DNA from 3 places in the Facivitalis istanbulensis genome. Region 2 is predicted to be linked to each of the others. Evidence: riboswitches for the same ligand, from Rfam matches in the RefSeq annotation. Region 2 holds a riboswitch; each other region holds the start of a gene.

Region 1 (5,882 bases), on a different contig from region 2:
GCCATGCGATGTGGCGCTATTTCTCCGAGCATCGCCGCCTCGACGCCATCCGCCGCGACGGCAATGCGATCGTGGTCGATCACGACATGGGCGTCGGCTCGGTCACGATGCAGACCCGCTGGACCATGGCCCCGGACGGCAGCGCGACCGCGACGGTCCGCTTCACCCCGCTGCGCGCGACCTTGCCCGATCCGTTGCGCGTCGGCCTCGCCTTTGCGACGCCGGGGCAGCAATTCACCCGTGTCGACTGGTTCGGGCGCGGGCCGTGGGAAAGCTATGCCGACCGCAAGACCGGCGCGATGATCGCGCGCTGGGACGGGCTGCTCGCCGACCAGTATCATGGCTATGCCCGCCCGCAGGAGTCGGGGAACAAGACCGATGTCCGCTGGCTGCAACTGACCGGCGGCGGCACCGGATTACGCGTGACGGGGGCGCAGCCGCTGTCGGTCAACGCGCTGCCCTTCCCCTATGGCGACCTCGCGCTGAAGCCGCCCGCACAGGCGCATAGTTCGGACATCACCCCGCATGGCGACGGCACGCTGCTGATCGACGCGGCGCAGGCCGGGGTCGGCGGCGATACCGGATGGAACCTCGATGGCCGGGCGCACATGCCCTATCGCATCGCGCTCCGGCCGCTGACCTACCGCTTTACGATCGGAGCCGCGCAATGAAGCGCCTGTTCGCCCTCTCGCTGCTGCTGACCGCCACGCCGATCGCGGCGCAGACCGTGCCCGACCGCATCGCCCGGTCGCTGGCCCTGCGTGACCAATGGCAATGGCTGACCCGCGACATCGCCTCCTCCGCCGAATGGGATGCGGACGGGCGGCATTTCCATTATCGCAAGACGGTGGCGGGCGGCTTCGCCTTTATCGACGTGGACGCCGCCACCCGCGCCAAGGCCCCGGCCTTCGACGCCGCGACGCTCGCCCCCGCCCTCTCCAAAGTGATGGGGCAGCCGGTCGCGCCGCTGCGCCTACCGTTCGACCATTTCGCCTATGCGCCCGACCGTCAGGCAATCAGCTTCACCATCGGCTATGACGACGGCGTCACCTATAGCTGCACCCTCGCCCGGCCGGTCTGCCGCATCGTGCCGCCCGAAAACCCCGCCCGCCCGCGCGGCTTCGGCGTGGTGCGCGACCTGCGCGTGGCGGCCGACAACCACCCCCGCCGCTCGCCCGACGGCAGGCTGGAGGCGCTGGTCCTCGACGACAATCTGGTCGTGCGCAGGGCCGGGGGTGGCAAGGAGCTATGGCGCAGTCAGGACGGCAGCCCCGCCAATTTCTACGACCCCGAAACCATCGCCTGGAGTCCCGATGGCCGGTACATCGCGCTCCAGCGGGTGCGGCCCGGCTATGCCCGGATGGTGACGCGTGTCCTCGCCGCGCCGCCGGGCAAGATCCAGCCCGAGGTCGTCCAGCAACTCTATCCCAAGCCCGGCGACACGGTCGATCAGGAAGCACCCGTCCTGTTCCGCGTGTCCGACGGCCGACGGACCGAGATCGACCCCGACCTGTTCGCCCATGCCTATACCCTGTCCACCCCAGAGTGGCGGGCGGACGGCAAGAGCTTCGCCTTCGATTATCTGAAGCGCGGTTTCGGCGCGGCGCGGATCATCGCGGTCGATGCCGACACCGGCACGGCGCACGCCGTCGTGACCGAAAGCCCGAAGACCTTCGTCTTTCGCGACCGTATCTGGTCGCATGACGTGAAGGGGCTGGGCCGCGAAATCCTCTGGACATCGGAGCGGGACGGCTGGCGGCATCTCTACCTGATCGACGGCGCGACCGGCCGGGTAGTCCGCCAGATCACCAAGGGGCCATGGGTCGTCCGCGACATTGCGAAAGTGGATGACGACAAGCGACAAATCTGGTTCTCGGCCAGCGGCTTCGTCCCCGGCGAAGACCCCTATTACAAACACTGGTTCCGGGTCGATTTCGACGGCCGCAACCTGACCCGGCTGACGAAGGAGAATGCGACGCACGAGGTCCGCTTCTCGCCCGACATGACCCGCTATGTCGACGTCTATTCGCGCACCGACAGCCCGGAGACGATGGAGCTTCACGACGCGCGCGACGGACGCCTTCTCCAGACGCTGGAAAAGGGCAACATCGCCGCGCTGACCGCCGCCGGGTTCCGCCCGCCCGAGCGCTTCACCACCAAGGGCCGCGACGGGAAGACCGACATCTACGGCATCGTCGTTCGCCCGCGCGATTACGATCCCGCGAAGCGCTATCCGGTGATCGAGAACATCTATGCCGGGCCGCACGACAGCTTCGTCCCCAAGGCGTTCTGGCCGTTCGGCGGCTTTTCCGGCGGCGACCGCGTCATGGGGATGCAGCAGCTCGCCGATCTGGGCTTCATCGTCGTGATGATCGACGGCATGGGCACCGCCAACCGCTCGAAAGCCTTTCACGACGTCGCGTGGAAGAACCTGGCCGATAGCGGCTTTCCCGACCGGATCGCCTGGATGAAGGCGCTGGCGGCGAAGGACCCCGCCGCTGATATCAGCCGCGTCGGCATCTATGGCGGCTCGGCGGGCGGGCAGAGCACACTCAATGCGCTGCTCTTCCACCCCGATTTCTACAAGGCCGGGGTCGCCTATGCCGGGTGTTTCGACAACCGGATGGACAAGATCGACTGGAACGAACAATGGCTCGGCTATCCGGTCGACCAGAGCTATCTCGACGCCTCTGGCGTGGTCCATGCGGGGCAGTTGCGGGGCAAGCTGATGCTGGTCGTCGGCGAGCAGGACTCCAACGTCGATCCCGCCAGCACGACGCAGGTGGTCGATGCGCTCATCAAGGCGGACAAGGATTTCGACCTGCTGGTCATTCCCGGCGGCGAGCATACCGCCGGACGCACCACCGGGCCGGTCGCCTATGCGATGCGGCGGCAATATGCCTTCTTCCTGAAGGCGTTGCGCGGGGAGGAGTAGGTTCCATACCCCGAAGCGAACGCACCACCCCGGCGAAGGCCGGGGTCCAGTCTCGGCGTCTTATGAGGCGCGCCACGTGCGACATGGCATCTGGGCCCCGGCCTTCGCCGGGGTGGTGCTGATGGAGATAGGGTCCGACGCCGGGCCGCTATCGGGGAAGATATTGCCACTCCCCGCCCACACGCCTATCGCTCCCCCCGCGACAGGTTCCCCCTTGGGGGAATCAAAAGGGAATGGGGTGCGATGCCCCGGCTGCCCCTGCAACTGTAAGCGGCGAGCCGTTCGCCATCACGCCATTGGGGATGTCCCCGAGAAGGCGGCGGACCGGCCCCGACCCGCGAGCCAGGAGACCTGCCCGTCGCGGTCGTCTTTCGACCGGTCAGGGTGTACCGGACGGACGGGGCTTTCCCCCTCGCGCGACGACAACGCCTTTGTGGAGATGTGCCCCAAGTGACCGAGCCGAACCCATGCTGAAACCCGCCGCCCCCGGCCCCGCCGTGGTCGCCTGCAACACCTGCCGCCTGTCCGACGATGCGCGCGAGAATGACGAAGGACGGCGCGGCGGCGCGCTGCTGGTCGAAGCCTTGCGCCGGGTGCAGGCGTCCGACCCCGCCTATGCCGGTGTCGCGGTGGAGGAGATGCCCTGCCTCTTCGCCTGCCAGTCCTTTTGCGCCGTCCATCTGCGCTGTCCGGGCAAGGTCGGCTATGTGATGGGCAAGTTCGCCCCCGATGACGACGCCGCGCGCGCCATCCTGGACTATGCCCGCGCCTATGCCGACAGCGACTGGGGACAGGTGCCGTACAAGCAATGGCCGCAGGGGGTGAAGGGCCATTTCCTCACCCGCACCCCGCCCGAAGGATTCGTCGTCGAATGAGCGCCTTCCCTACAGTTACCGCGTTCGAGGCAGCGCTCGCCGCGCTGCCCGAACCCGATGCCGCCGCGCGCGACGCCGCGACCACACGACAGGGCCAGTTGACCAAGCCCCCCGGCTCGCTGGGCCGGTTGGAGGAGATCGCGATCTTCCTCGCCGGGTGGCAGGGCCGCGCGCGTCCCCGGATCGAACGCGGCCGCGCGGTGATCTTCGCAGGCAATCACGGCGTCGTCGGTCGCGGGGTCAGCGCCTTTCCGGCGGACGTGACGGTGCAGATGGTCGCCAATTTCGCCGCCGGAGGGGCCGCGATCAATGCGCTGGCCGCCGCCGCCGGGCTGGACCTGAGCATCGTGCCGCTCGACCTCGACCGGCCGACCGCCGACTTCACCACCGCACCCGCGATGAGCGAGGCGGAATGCCTGGCCGCGCTGTCCGCCGGAGCCGAAGCGGTGGGCGATGCCGACCTGCTCGTGCTGGGCGAAATGGGGATCGGCAACACCACCCCCGCCGCCGCGCTCGCCGCCGCCAGTTTCGGCGGGGAGCCTGCCGACTGGGTCGGCCCCGGCACCGGCGTCGACGCCCACGGCCTGTCGCGCAAGGCGGCGGCGGTGGCGGACGGGTTGGCGCTGCATCGCCCGCATTTGACCGGCGCGTTCGAGATTCTCCGCCGTCTGGGCGGGCGGGAGATCGCGGCGATGGCGGGCGCGGTGCTGGCCGCGCGGGGGAAGCGCGTGCCGGTCGTGCTCGACGGCTTTATCGGCACCGCCGCGATCGCGCCGCTCGCCATGGTCCATCCGGCGATCACCGCGCATTGCCTGAGCGGGCATTGCTCGGCCGAGCCGGGGCATGTCCGGCTGCTCGACCGGCTGGGGTTGCGGCCGATCCTGTCGCTCGACATGCGGCTGGGCGAGGGCAGCGGCGCGGCGGTGGCGGTGCAGGTGATCCGCGCCGCGCTGGCCGCACATGACGGCATGGCGACCTTTGCCGAGGCGGGGGTGGCCAAGGGGTGACGCGCTTTCGGCTCCATCTGCTCCGGCATGGCGAGCCGGAACTGACCGGGGTGATGCTGGGGCGGACCGACAGCCCGGCGACGGCGCAAGGGATCGCCGCCTGCGTCGCGCGCGCTGAAGGTTTGGCGGTCGCGCGGCGGATCAGCTCGGACCTATCGCGCGCCCGCGCCTGTGCCGAGGCGATCGGACCGGCGACGGTCGATCCCCGCTGGCGCGAACTGGATTTCGGTGCGTGGGACGGGCTGCCCCCCGACAGCATCGATCCCGCCGCCCGCGCGCGCTTCTGGGACGATCCCGACGCCAACCCGCCGCCGGAGGGCGAACGCTGGTCCGATCTGGTCGCGCGAGTCGGGGCTGCGATCGCCGAGCTGCCGCCCGAACCGACGCTGGTCGTCACCCATGGCGGGGCGATGCGCGCGGCGCTCGCGGCTCTGTGCGGCTTCGATGCGCACACCGTCTGGGGCTTCGCGCTGCCCTATTCCAGCCTGTTGACGCTGGAGATTTGGGAGGGCGCGCCGCGCACCGCGCAGGTGACGGGGCTGGTCACGGCATGAAGCCGCTGATCGTCGCGCTGGGATTCCTGACCCGCCTGCCGATGCCGCGCGTGGCGGCGGACCAAGCCGATTTCGCGCGCGCGATCCGGCTCTATCCGGTCGCGGGGCTGGTGATCGGCGCGATCGTGGCGGGGGCCGGTTGGCTGGGCGCGTGGGTCGATCCGTGGGTCGGGGCGCTGGCGGCGCTGGCGGTATGGGTGTGGGCGACGGGGGCGTTACACCTCGACGGTCTGGCGGACCTGTCGGACGGGCTGGGCGCAGCGCATGGCGACCGGGCGCGGTTGCTGTCGGTGATGGCGGACCCGCATATCGGCAGCTTCGGCGTCGTCGTGCTGGTGATACAGTTGCTCGCCAAGCTGGTCCTGCTCCACCGCGTGCCGCCCGATCACTGGGCGATGATCGCCTTGATCCCGGCGGCGGCGCGGATCGGGCCATTGGTCTGGGCACGGTTCCTGCCGCCGCTGAAGCCGAACGGGCTGGGTGCTGCGGTGGCGGGCGCGGTGCGGCCGGG
Region 2 (5,882 bases):
GGACCGGGCCGGACGCAGCGCCTGCGCGTCCAGCCAGCGCGGGTGAGTGGAAACCCGGTCGATCGCGACCCGCTGCCGCCCCGCATCGCCGGTCCATTCGACACTGCGCGCGTGCGGGGCGAGCGCCGCCAGCCGGTCCAGCCCGCCCGGCACCGCGACCGCCCCGGCATAGGTCTGAGTCGCCGCGGCCGGTGCCTTGGTTCCGGCAAAGAACCGTCCCGGATCGACCGACAGCCAGCCGCTGACGATCCAGGTCGTCAGCATCACCCCGCCCAGCAGCCCGCTGACATGATGCCACAGCATCCAGCCATGATAGGGCGTCATGCGCCCGCCGCGATACCGCCGCCGCCCGGGGCGCATACGCAGGATGCCGATCCACAGTCCGGTCAACGCCACCGCGATACATGGGCCGGAGACCCAGATCACGACCTGCCGCCATGCGGACTGATCGCGGCGCAGGATGGTGGGATAGAGCCAGTGCGGCACCGATCCCAGCCAGTTCCAGAAACGCTGCCCGCGCGTCGTGCGCTGCACCGGCTGCCCGGTCAGGCTGGAGATATAGAGGTCGGTCGCGGCGGCATCGGCCAGGCTCGCCTTCCACAGCGGGCGATGCCGGTCGAAGCCACCCGCGACCGTCCATTGGTCGTCCGCGATCCGCTCGACCGCGCGGACGGGCGCGCCACCGAAGCGGGCGGCGACGCCCCGTGCATGCGCCGAATCGACCGGCGCGGGCGCAAGGCCCGTCTCGGCGGACAGGATACGGGTCGCGCCATCCCGGTCCTCGACCCACCACACCGGCGCGGCCCCGCGCATCGCCAGCGTGATCCGCCGTGCCGTGCCCTCGGGTCGATAGCGTACCCGCGCCCAGTCGATCGGTGCTGCCCCCGCCCAGATCTGGGCCGCGGGCAGCGCGGGATAAGGAACGTAGAGCATCACCAGCCCGGAGGCGAACCACATGGCGAAGAGCAGGCACGCCAGGATGCCCGCCCAGCGATGAGTCAGGAAGACGTAGCGCAGGACGGCGCGGCCCCGGCGCCGGTCAGAACCCCGCACGCAACGCCACGTCGAGCGAACGCGGCCGTCCCAGCAACCATTGCTGGTCGCCATAGGCGGTCACGGCATAGGCCTTGTCGAACACATTATAGAGGCGCAGGTCGAGGGCCAGACGCGGGCTCAACGCATAGGACAGGCTGGCATCCACCGTCGCATAACCGGGAATGCGAAAGGCATCGCCATTGTCCGAGAAGCGCGGGCCGACATAGCGCAGCCCGGCACGCGCCTGCACCGCCGGCGTCGCATCCCAGCGCAGCCAGAGATTGCCCAGCGTCTCGGGCACGTTGGGTGGAGTCCGACCGGTAAAGTCCGTACCGCCCGATCGGAAATCATCGAACCGCGCATCCAGCACCGTGCCGTTGGCGTCGATGCCGAAACCCTGCGGCAGGTCGAGCGCCACCGCCGCCTCGATCCCCTGCGCCGATCGCTGGCCGACCTGCTCGATCGGGCTGGACAGGGTGCGCTGCGCCAGCAGGCCGGTCTTGACGATGCGATACGCGGCCAGCGTCGCGCTGCCATGGCCGTTCAGGAACAGCCATTTGGCCCCCGCCTCGACCTGATGGCCGCGCGCATTGCCGAACGAGACCTGGCCCGTCGCCACGGTGGTCAGCGTCGCGAGCGGATCGACGCCCGTGGCATATTGGCCGTAGAAGGACAGGGTCGCGCTCGGCTGATAGACGGTGCCGACACGCCAGGTCGCGTTGCGGAACGTCTTTTCAAAGGCGAACCGATCGGTCCGCGTGCCGCCGGGATAGCTGATCGCCCAGCGCCGCACCTCATCCTCCTCATAGCGGAAACCGCCGACCACCGACCAGTGCCGGCCCAGCGCCACCCGGTCCTCGGCAAACACGGCCAGCGCGGTGGTGCGGGTGCGATAACGCGGCGCGATTCCCTGCGTATCCAGGAAACGGCCGGGCGCGAAGGCGAAGGGATCGACCGCGTCGACCTGCGCATCCGATCCGAAATCATTCTCATGCGTGAAGCGCACCAGATTGGCGTCGATGCCCAGGACCAGCGCATTGGTGATCCCCGGTGCCAGACCGCTGCGCCACGTCACGCTCGCCTGATCGCCCCATTGCTGCTGGTCGTGGCGAATGCCGTAATTGCTGCTCCGCCGGACCGTGCCGGGCGTCCCCGCCGACCCGTCCGCGCACTGTCCGGTCCGCGCGACCCAGCAATAGCTTTCCAGATTGCGCCAGAAGCGATCGCTGGTCAGGTAATAGGCCAGGTTGGACACGCTGATCGCGCTGCTCGGCGTCCAGTCGATCTGGAGCGAGGCGCGATCGTCGACGAAGCGCATCCGCGCATCCTCGACATTATAGTTCCGGTCGCGCACCCGCAGGTCCAGCCGGCCGTCGATCAAGGGTGTACCGAAAGAGCCGGTCGGCCGCTGGTTGCCATGATCGCCTCGCAGCGTCACCACCAATGTGGGGTCCGGGGTCCAGCGCAGCGTGCCCGACAGGGCGAAGCTGCGCGAACCGCCCCGGTCGACATAGCCGTCCGACCGCCGGTAACTGGCGTCGAACCGATAGGCCAGGCTTTCGCTCGCCGGACCGCCGATGCCCGCCGCCGCGCGGAAACTGTCCTGCGCGCCATAGCCGATCTCGGCCTGCCCTTCGATACGCTCCGTGTCGGGCTTGCGCATCACGACATTGACCGCGCCGCCCAGCGCGCCCTGGCCGTACAGCACCGACGCCGGACCGCTCAGCACGTCGATCCGCTCGATCATCCACGGATCGGTCGGGAAGGTGATCGTTCCCGCCGCCGGGAACAGTCGCACCCCGTCGATCAGTTGCAGCACCGACCCCTGGCCGGAAAAGCCGCGCGCCGCCAGCGCGGTGCCGCCATTGCCCGGATTGGCGACGCTCGACAGGCCCGGGGCGCGGGTCGTCGCCTCGACGATCGACTGGTCGCCACGCGCGCGGATCATCGCTCCGTCGAGCGACGCGATGCTGGCGGGCGTTTCCAGCGGGGTCAGCCCCAGGCGGCTGGCGGTCGCATTGGGCTGGTCCATCGCCTGCTTCTCACGCGCGCCGATCACCAGGATCGTGCCGTCGCCCTGACCGCTCTCCGCGCGCTGCGTCTCGCCCGCGCGATCATCGTGCGGCTGGACCGCCACCGCTGCCGTCCCCGGCACGCCGGCGCCCAGCGCCAGCGCAAGTCCTCCGCACAGCCTCAACGGAACCGCGCTGATAATGTTATGATATATCATTTTAATGCCTATAGCGTCTTGTCGCGAACAAGCCGAGTGCCTTCCGTCCGTCGCCGGACAGCCGGGTGCCATGCGCACGATCGACGCGATTTTCCGCACTCGCCATGGCCCCCCATGCGCCTCCGCCACCTTGGGCGTCGCTCGTCGGAAAAGACCTAGCCTCGACCACCCCCTGGGCCGGGCATGAGCGACCTGACGCCGGCAGGTCTCCTGGCTCACGGGTCGACACGGGCTGAACGCCTTCCCAGCTTGCGCCAGTGGCCGGGACGGCATTCACCGTCCCCCGTTCATCCGCTCACCGCTTACAGTTGCAGGGACAGCCCCGGATTCGGGAAGTCGCCTCCCCTCACCGCGTTCCCATTTCATCTCCTTTATGGGGAGAACCGGCGCGATCATGGCCGGAATATTCCGGCCGCGAACTGACTGAAAGATTTGCGCGGGGCCGTCAAGGCGATGCCGCACCGCGCGGTTTCGCGCTATCAGCGGGCATGGCACGCAAGACCCGCTACCTGACCGCGACCATGGCGGACGGCTATGTGAAGACGATCGGCCCGACCGCCGCGCCCTTCACCCATTATTGGCGGATCGTCGCCGACCTGGGCGATGGACGCACCGAGGTGTTCTGGGGCCATGCCAAGTCGCGCAAGGACGCGGGTAGCAAGGATGCCGCCATGGCCGAGGCGGTGCGCCAGCGCGGTTGGGCGGGCTATGCGTTCGAGGTCGTCGAACTGGTGGAATCGACCGAGCCGCCCCGAACGGAGGCGACCCGGTCGCGAACGACGTCACGGCGACGCTGACATCCCCGTCACGGCCCGGCGGGATGGACCCGCCGGGCCGTCCGGGATCAGAAGCGATCCGCGTTCATCACCTTCGTCCAGGCGGCGACGAAATCGGTCACGAACTTCTGCTTGGCGTCGTCGGAGGCATAGACCTCCGCCACCGCGCGCAGTTCGGAATTGGAACCGAAGATCAGGTCGACCGGCGTCGCGGTCCAGCGGGCCGCCCCCGTCGCGCGATCCTTGCCCTCATACAGGCCCGGCGTCGCCGCCTTGCTCCACACCGTATCCATCGTCAGCAGATTGACGAAGAAATCGTTGCTGAGCGTTCCCGGCCGGGTGGTCAGCACGCCATTCTTCGACCCGCCGCTGTTCGCGCCGAGCACGCGCATCCCGCCGACCAGCACGGTCATCTCGGGCACGGTCAGGTCGAGCGAATCGGCCTTGTCGACCAACGCCACGGGGCCGCTGACCTCCGCCTTGGGTCCGTAATAGTTACGGAAGCCATCGGCGACCGGCTCCAGACGCGCGAAGGACGCGACATCCGTCTGCGCCTGCACCGCGTCGACGCGACCGGGCCGGAACGGGATGTGCACGGCCATGCCGCCGCGCTGCGCCGCCTGCTCGACCGCCGCATTGCCGCCCAGCACGATCAGGTCGGCCATCGACACCTGCCGCCCGCTCTTCGCGAAGTCCTGGCGGACCGCGTCCAGCTTGGCGAGCACCATCTTCAGCTCGGCCGGATCGTTGACCGCCCAGCCCTGCTGCGGATCGAGCCGCACCCGCGCGCCATTCGCCCCACCGCGCATATCGGTGCTGCGGAAGGTCGAGGCCGACGCCCAGGCGGCACGGATCAGCGCCGGACCCGACAGGCCCGAGCCCAGGACCATCGTCTTCAACCGGGCCTGATCCTCCTCGCCGATCGGCGCGAAGCTCGCGGCGGGCAGCGGATCCTGCCACTTATAGGTCTCGCTCGGCACCTCATTGCCCAGATAGCGGGCGCGCGGGCCGAGATCGCGATGGGTCAGCTTGAACCAGGCGCGGGCGAAGGCCTTGCTGAACAGCTCGGGATTCTTCTGCCAGCTGACCAGGATCTTGTGGAAGCCGGGATCGTCCTTCAGCGCGATGTCGGTGGTGAACATGATCGGCGCGTGACGCAGGCCCGGCACATGCGCGTCGGGCACCAGATTCGCGGCGGCACCGCCCGGCGGAACCCACTGGGTCGCGCCCGCCGGGCTCTTGACCTTCACCCAGTCATAATTGAGCAGATTGTCGATATACTGGGTGGTGAACTTGGTCGGCTCCGCCGACCAGGCGCCTTCCAGGCCCGAGGTGATCGTGTCCTCGGCATTGCCCTTGCCGCACTTGTTGGCCCAGCCCAGGCCCTGCTGCTCGATCGCGCCGACCGTCGGCGCGGCCCCCAGACACTTGTCCGCGGGATGCGCGCCATGCGCCTTGCCGAAAGTATGCCCGCCCGCGATCAGCGCCAGCGTCTCCTCGTCGTCCATCGCCATGTTGCCAAAGGCGCGACGGATATCGGCGGCAGCGCCGATCGGATCGTGATTGCCGCCCGGTCCTTCCGGGTTGACATAGATGAGGCCCATGGTGGTAGCGGCCAGCGGCCCCTTGAGCGTCCCGTCCGGATTGGTGCGCTCGCTGCCCATCATCTTGAGCTCAGGGCCCCAGAAGACGACATCCGGCTGCCATGCGTCGACACGACCGCCGGCGAAGCCGACCGTCTTGAAGCCCATATCCTCCAGCGCGACATTGCCGCTGAGGACCATCAGGTCGCCCCAGCTCAGCTTGCGGCCATATTTCTGCTTGATCGGCCACACGAGTCG
Region 3 (5,882 bases), on a different contig from region 2:
GGGGCGAGGATTTCGCCCGCATTGCTCGCCAGCGCCGGCGCGACATCGCCACGGCTCAGTCCTTCGACATGATTGCCGTAGAGCGAGATTCCGCGCACCGGACGCACCACCAGCCCGACGAACGGCGTCGTCGCGCTCCGGTCATAGGCGGCGGACAGCGTGCCGACATTGGCGACATAGTTGTTGGCGCGGATATTCTGCCGCCGCGCGCCGATGGTCAGCAGGATGGTTTCATCCCATGCGGACAGGACATCGGCGACGGTCACGCCCTTCAGCGTGCTGTCGGACAGGCGCGGGCGGTCGCCGCGCCGTACCGGTGCCTGATACAGCGCCGGGGCGGGCCGATAGAGATTGCCGCCATAGGCCCCGGCAACGGCCGAGAGATATCGCGTCGTATCCTCGTCATACACATTGGCCTGCACGACGAACTGGTGCGCGATCGGCCCGGTGTCGAACTTGGCCCTCAGCCCCGCTTCGGCCACGCGGGCGTCGATGTCCATCTCGTAAAGCTGCGGCGCGGTCTGTGTCCGCCCGTCGCTGCTGGCGATCACGCGCGCGGAGGCGAAGAAGCGATCGACGGTGCTGCGCCGTCCACCGGCGGCGGCGAACAGGGTGATCGCATCGTTGATCTTGTAGTCGACGCGGGCCAGCACGCCATAATCGTCGATATGCGAATATTCCCAGCGCTGCGTCGGATTACGGCGGCCATCGGGCGCATCGGGAATGGCCACCCCGGCCAACGCGAAATAGGGACGCAAGGGGGCGACGAACCGGTCGGTCTGCGCCACGACGTGGAGCGAGGCCCGCAGCCGGCTGCCGCGATAGTCCAGCGCCAGCGCGCCCACGCTGCTATGTTCGTCCTGATGGTCGAAGGGCGTGTTGCCGTCGCGGACCGACGCGATCGCGCGCACGCCCCAGGCCTCTCCGGCACCGAAACGCTGGGCGACATCGGCCTGTGCGCCGAAACGCAGGGCCGAACCATAATCGACCGTGAACCGGCGCAGCCGACCCTCGGCGCTTTTGGGAACGATGTTCACCGTGCCGCCGATCCCGCCATTGGGCGACATGCCGGTGATCGCCGCCGATGGCCCCTTCAGCACCTCGACCCGTTCGGCATAGTCGGTGAAGATGCGAAAGCTGGGGGCGACGCCGAACGTACCGTCGAACGCGATTTCACCGCTGGTGCCTTCGTTGATCGGGAAGCCGCGAATGTAGAAGGTGTCGAACGGCGCGCCGCTGCCCTGCGTCGCGCGGACCGACGGGTCGAGGGCCAGTGCCTCCGACGCGGTATCCGCCTGCCGGTCGAGCATGAACTGTTCGGTATAGCTGGCGATGCTGAACGGGGATTTGGTGATGTCGGTATTGCCGAGCAGGCCGTTGCGCGCGCCGGAGGCGACCTGTCCGCCAGCATAGGGCGGTGGCGGGGCCGCCGGGTCGCGCTGCCCGACGACGATGATCTCGGGCTCCCGGTGCCGCTGATCCGTATTCACCTCAGCGGCGGTGGCAGCCGCATGTTCGACGGACGACGCGTCCGCCGGGGCCGCTGCGACGAAGGCAGCGACCGCCACGAAGATACTCGACATGATTTCCCCCAGGTTGCGTGGGACATCGCCTATGAATGTTGCGAGTGATAGTCAATAGCCCCTATGGCCATGTTCCCTTGGGGCCCTGGGCGGGGCAATTGCGCCGGTCCCATCGGGTTCATATTGGCCAACCGGTCGAATTCGGATACAGGCGATCCGTCGTTCCGGCCAAATCGGGACGACAGATCGCGCCGGTTCCCCGAAAGGGGATGAAAACGGGAATGCGGTGCGGGCGGTGCGAGGCCGCCCCAATCCGCAGCTGTCCCTGCAACTGTGAGCGGCGAGCACGATGCGCATGCACCGGCCGAAAGCGCCGGGCAGCCACTGGGGCAACCTGGGAAGGCGCGCATCGGGCGACGACCCGCGAGCCAGGAGACCTGCCGGCGTGGGTCGCTCAATGCCTGGGTCCAGGGAATGGCCACGGCACGGAACCTTCCGTTCGAGCGACGAAAGCGGCGCGGCCCGGGGCCGCAGACGGCCGTGGGATGGCGGGCACCGCGTTCGCCCGTCCTCGCGCGCCGGCGTTCGCGTGTGCGGACGGCCCCGCCACGTCTTTGCGACTCGACGCGGGGGGAACAGGCATGACCAGGACATTCATATCGCTGCTGACATTGACGCTATCGGGGACGGTCGCCATGCCCGTGATGGCGCAGAGCAATCCGACGCTGCCCACCCGGGATGCCGCCGGGAACGACATCGTCGTGACCGCGTCGCGCTCGGGAGACGGGACCGAGGTGAAGACCCTGCCCGCCTCGGTCACGCTCATCACGAACGAGGATCTGCGGGAACGACAGACGCGCATCGTGTCCGACGTGCTGCGCGACGTGCCCGGCGTCGCGGTCAGCCGGACCGGCGCGATCGGCGGCCAGACCCAGATCCGCATTCGGGGCAGCGAGGGCAACCATGTCCTGGTCCTGATCGACGGCATCAAGGCGTCGGACCCTTATTATGGCGAATTTGACTTCGGCACGTTGATCGCCGACGAGGCGGCGAAGGTCGAGGTGCTGCGCGGGCAGCAATCCTCGCTCTACGGATCGGACGCGATCGGCGGCGTCATCCAGTATATCACGCTGACCGGCCGCGAGGCGCCGGGCCTTTCGGCACGGGCCGAGGGCGGTTCGTTCGGCACCTTCTCCGGAGGCGCGCGGGCGGCGGGCTTCACCGACACGCTCGATTACGCCCTGTCCGGCTCGCTTTATCGGACCGATGGCACACCGACGGCGCGGGGTGGCACCCGCGATATCGGGTCGACCAGCGTCGGGGCCAGCGGCAAGGTCACATGGACGCCGTCCGCCATTTTCAAGCTCACCGGCGTCGGCCGCTACAGCAACACCGCCGCCGACACGAACAACAGCGAGAATGATCCCGCCAGTCCGCGGTTCGGCTATACCGTCGACAGCCCCGGCGTGCGCTTCGTCAACGAGGCGTTTTACGGTCTGGCCCGCGCCGAGCTGGCGCTGGCGGACGGCCGCTGGACCAACGCCCTGACGGGGCAGTTCGCCGACACGACGCGGCGCGGCTACAAGGCCCGGGGCTTCGACTATGGCGACAAGGGACGCCGCTACAAGGGCACGTTCGAGACCAGCTACCGCTTCGGCACCGATCGCATCGTCAACCGGGTGACCGGCGCGGTCGATTTCGAGCGGGAAGAATTCCAGAACACGACGCCATCCTCCTTCGCCTTCCAGGGCCGCCGCTCGACCGACAATTGGGGCTTTGTCGGCCAGTATGAACTGACCGTCGACAATGCCTTCTCGGCGGGCGCGAGCATCCGCCGCGACGAGAATAACCGCTTCGCCGATGCGACGACCTGGCGCGCCCAGGCCGGATACCGCCTGCCCTTCGGCCTGCGCGTGCGGGGCGCCTATGGAACCGGCGTCAAGAATCCGGGCTATTTCGAACTCTATGGCTATGCCGACGGCCGCTATATCGGCAATCCGAACCTGCGGCCCGAAAAGTCGAAAGGATGGGAGGCCGGCGTCGATCAGGACTTCGCCGGCGGCAAGGCGACGATCGGCGCGACCTATTTCGACAGCCAGCTCGAAGACGAGATCTACACGGCCTATCCCGCCCCGGCCTTTATCGCGACGCCGTCGAACCGCACGACGAAATCGCGACAGCATGGCGTCGAGGCGTTCGTGTCGGCGCGACCGATCCCGCAGATCAAGTTCGACCTTGCCTATACCTATCTCCATGCCCGCGAAAACGGGATGGAGGAGGTCCGTCGCCCCAAGCACGTCGCCAGCCTGAACACCACCGTGTTCAGCGCCGACCAGCGGTTCAGCGGCACCCTGACCATGCGGTACAACGGACGCAACACGGACGTCGCCTATACCGATCCGAGCTATGTGCCGGTCCGCGTGTCGATGCAGGAATTCGTCCTGGTCAACCTCAACGCCGACTACAAGCTGACGAACCGGGTCTCGGTGTTCGGCCGCGTCGAGAACCTGTTCGACGAACGCTATGAGGAAGTGTTCAGCTTCGCGACCCCCGGCCGGGCCGCCTATGGCGGGATGCGGGTCCGCTTCTGATGCGGCTCCGGTCGATCCTGCTCGCGCTGACGTTGCCCGTCCTGGCGGGCGGCTGTAGCGGCGGCGGATCGGCCATCCCCGCGCCCCGGCGGCATCCGCTGGCGGTGATGAGCATGAACCAGTGCACCGACCAGCTCGTCCTGGCGCTACTGCCGCCCGAGCGGATCGCCTCGGTCAGCTGGTTGTCGCGCGATCCGGGCAGCTCGGTCATGGCCGCCGCGGCGAAGCGGGTCCGGGTGAATCGCGGGCTGGCCGAAGAGGTGCTGGCGCAGAAGCCGGACCTGGTGATCGCCGGGACCTTCACGACGCCCGCCCTGCGCGGCATGTTGACGCGCCTGCGCTATCCGATGATCGAGGTCGACCATGCGAACAGCATCGACGACATCCGCCGCATCACCCGACAGGTCGCCGCGGCGGTGGACGAGCGCGCGCGTGGCGAGGCGCTGATCGCCAGGATGGACGCGCAGCTGGCGGCGCTGGCCCGCGCCCCGGGGCCCCCGATCAAGGTCGTCGCCTGGGACCGCACCGGCTTCGCGGCCGGACAGGGCACGCTGTATGACATCATTCTTCAGGCGGCGGGCGCGCGCAATCTGGTGCGCGAACCGACGACGCTCAGCTACCGCAAGCCCGATGTCGAGCTCCTGCTGAAGGCCGATCCCCCCTTGCTGGTCCAGGGATCGGTCGCGGCGGACGGGCTGGGACTGGGGGACGATGTGCTGCGCCACCGCGTGGTCCGGCGCCTCTGGGGCCATCGCATCCTGCCGATCGCGCAGGCCTATTATATCTGCGGCACGCCGATGATCGCCGACGCGGCGATCCGGCTTCGCGGCCAATTGCGCGCCGCCGCCCGCCGGGCGGGGACGACGCCCCCCATCAAGGAGACGACAGGGTGAACCGATGGCTGGTGCCGGGCCTGATCCTGCTGCTGCTTCTCCTGTCCTGTGCCTCGCTGCTGGCCGGCACGATCTGGTTGTCGCCGGGGCGGACGCTGGCCGCATTGCGCGATCCCGGTCCCGATCTGGCGACGCTGGTGATCGTCGAGGTGCGCCTGCCCCGCCTCGTCCTCGCCTTGCTGGTCGGCGGCATTCTCGGCCTGTCCGGCGCGGTGCTGCAAGGGCTGTTGCGCAATCCGCTCGCCGAGCCGGGCCTGCTGGGTGTTTCGTCGGGGGCATCGCTGGGCGCGGTGGTCGCGCTCTATTACGGTTTTGCCGCCAGCTTCACGCTGGCGACGCCCTTGTTCGGGCTGGCCGGGGCGCTGGTCACGATCGGCGTCGCGCTGTTGCTGTCGCGGCGCGGCGGAACCCTGTCGCTGATCCTCGCCGGGGTCGCGGTATCCGCGATCGCGACCGCGGGGATCACGCTGGCGCTGAACCTCGCACCCAACCCGTTCGCGGCCTATGAGATCATGACCTGGCTGATGGGGTCGCTCAGCGATCGCAGCTGGGACCATGTCGTGCTGGCGGGGCCGTTCATCGTCGCGGGGGCCGCGCTGCTCCTGTGCACCGGCCGGGGCCTCGACGCGCTGGCGCTGGGCGAGCGGCAGGCCGAAAGCCTCGGCATCGACCTGACACGGATCCGCCTCCTGGCGATGATCGGAACCGCCCTGGGCGTGGGCGCCGCGACGGCGGTGACCGGGGCGATCGGTTTCGTCGGCCTGATCGCCCCGCATCTGGTCCGCCCCCTTGTCGGGCATCGACCGGGCGGTACGCTGGTCCCGGCGACGCTGGCCGGCGCGGCGATCATATTGGCCGCCGACATCGCGACGCGC

The links. Region 2 has a riboswitch for cobalamin ahead of RN629_RS13235 (TonB-dependent receptor). Riboswitches for the same ligand answer to the same signal wherever they lie in the genome.
Region 1: it holds a riboswitch for cobalamin, as region 2 does, so the genes downstream of both, RN629_RS13735 (DUF1636 domain-containing protein) here and RN629_RS13235 (TonB-dependent receptor) in region 2, are expected to answer to the same signal.
Region 3: it holds a riboswitch for cobalamin, as region 2 does, so the genes downstream of both, RN629_RS14215 (TonB-dependent receptor plug domain-containing protein) here and RN629_RS13235 (TonB-dependent receptor) in region 2, are expected to answer to the same signal.

What each region holds. Positions count from the first base shown of each region.
Region 1 covers NZ_JAVSCQ010000025.1:29,017-34,898, forward strand. Annotated here, with positions in the region: gene RN629_RS13725 (glycoside hydrolase family 2 TIM barrel-domain containing protein) at 1-671, shown strand, start outside; gene RN629_RS13730 (S9 family peptidase) at 668-2,935, shown strand; cobalamin riboswitch at 3,123-3,308, shown strand; gene RN629_RS13735 (DUF1636 domain-containing protein) at 3,403-3,810, shown strand; gene cobT (nicotinate-nucleotide--dimethylbenzimidazole phosphoribosyltransferase) at 3,807-4,817, shown strand; gene RN629_RS13745 (histidine phosphatase family protein) at 4,814-5,371, shown strand; gene cobS (adenosylcobinamide-GDP ribazoletransferase) at 5,368-5,882, shown strand, end outside.
Region 2 covers NZ_JAVSCQ010000023.1:52,400-58,281, forward strand. Annotated here, with positions in the region: gene RN629_RS13230 (hypothetical protein) at 1-1,053, opposite strand, end outside; gene RN629_RS13235 (TonB-dependent receptor) at 1,040-3,265, opposite strand; cobalamin riboswitch at 3,449-3,668, opposite strand; gene RN629_RS13240 (hypothetical protein) at 3,754-4,062, shown strand; gene katG (catalase/peroxidase HPI) at 4,110-5,882, opposite strand, start outside.
Region 3 covers NZ_JAVSCQ010000027.1:21,730-27,611, reverse strand. Annotated here, with positions in the region: gene RN629_RS14220 (TonB-dependent receptor) at 1-1,583, opposite strand, end outside; cobalamin riboswitch at 1,760-1,982, shown strand; gene RN629_RS14215 (TonB-dependent receptor plug domain-containing protein) at 2,165-4,114, shown strand; gene RN629_RS14210 (ABC transporter substrate-binding protein) at 4,114-5,007, shown strand; gene RN629_RS14205 (FecCD family ABC transporter permease) at 5,004-5,882, shown strand, end outside.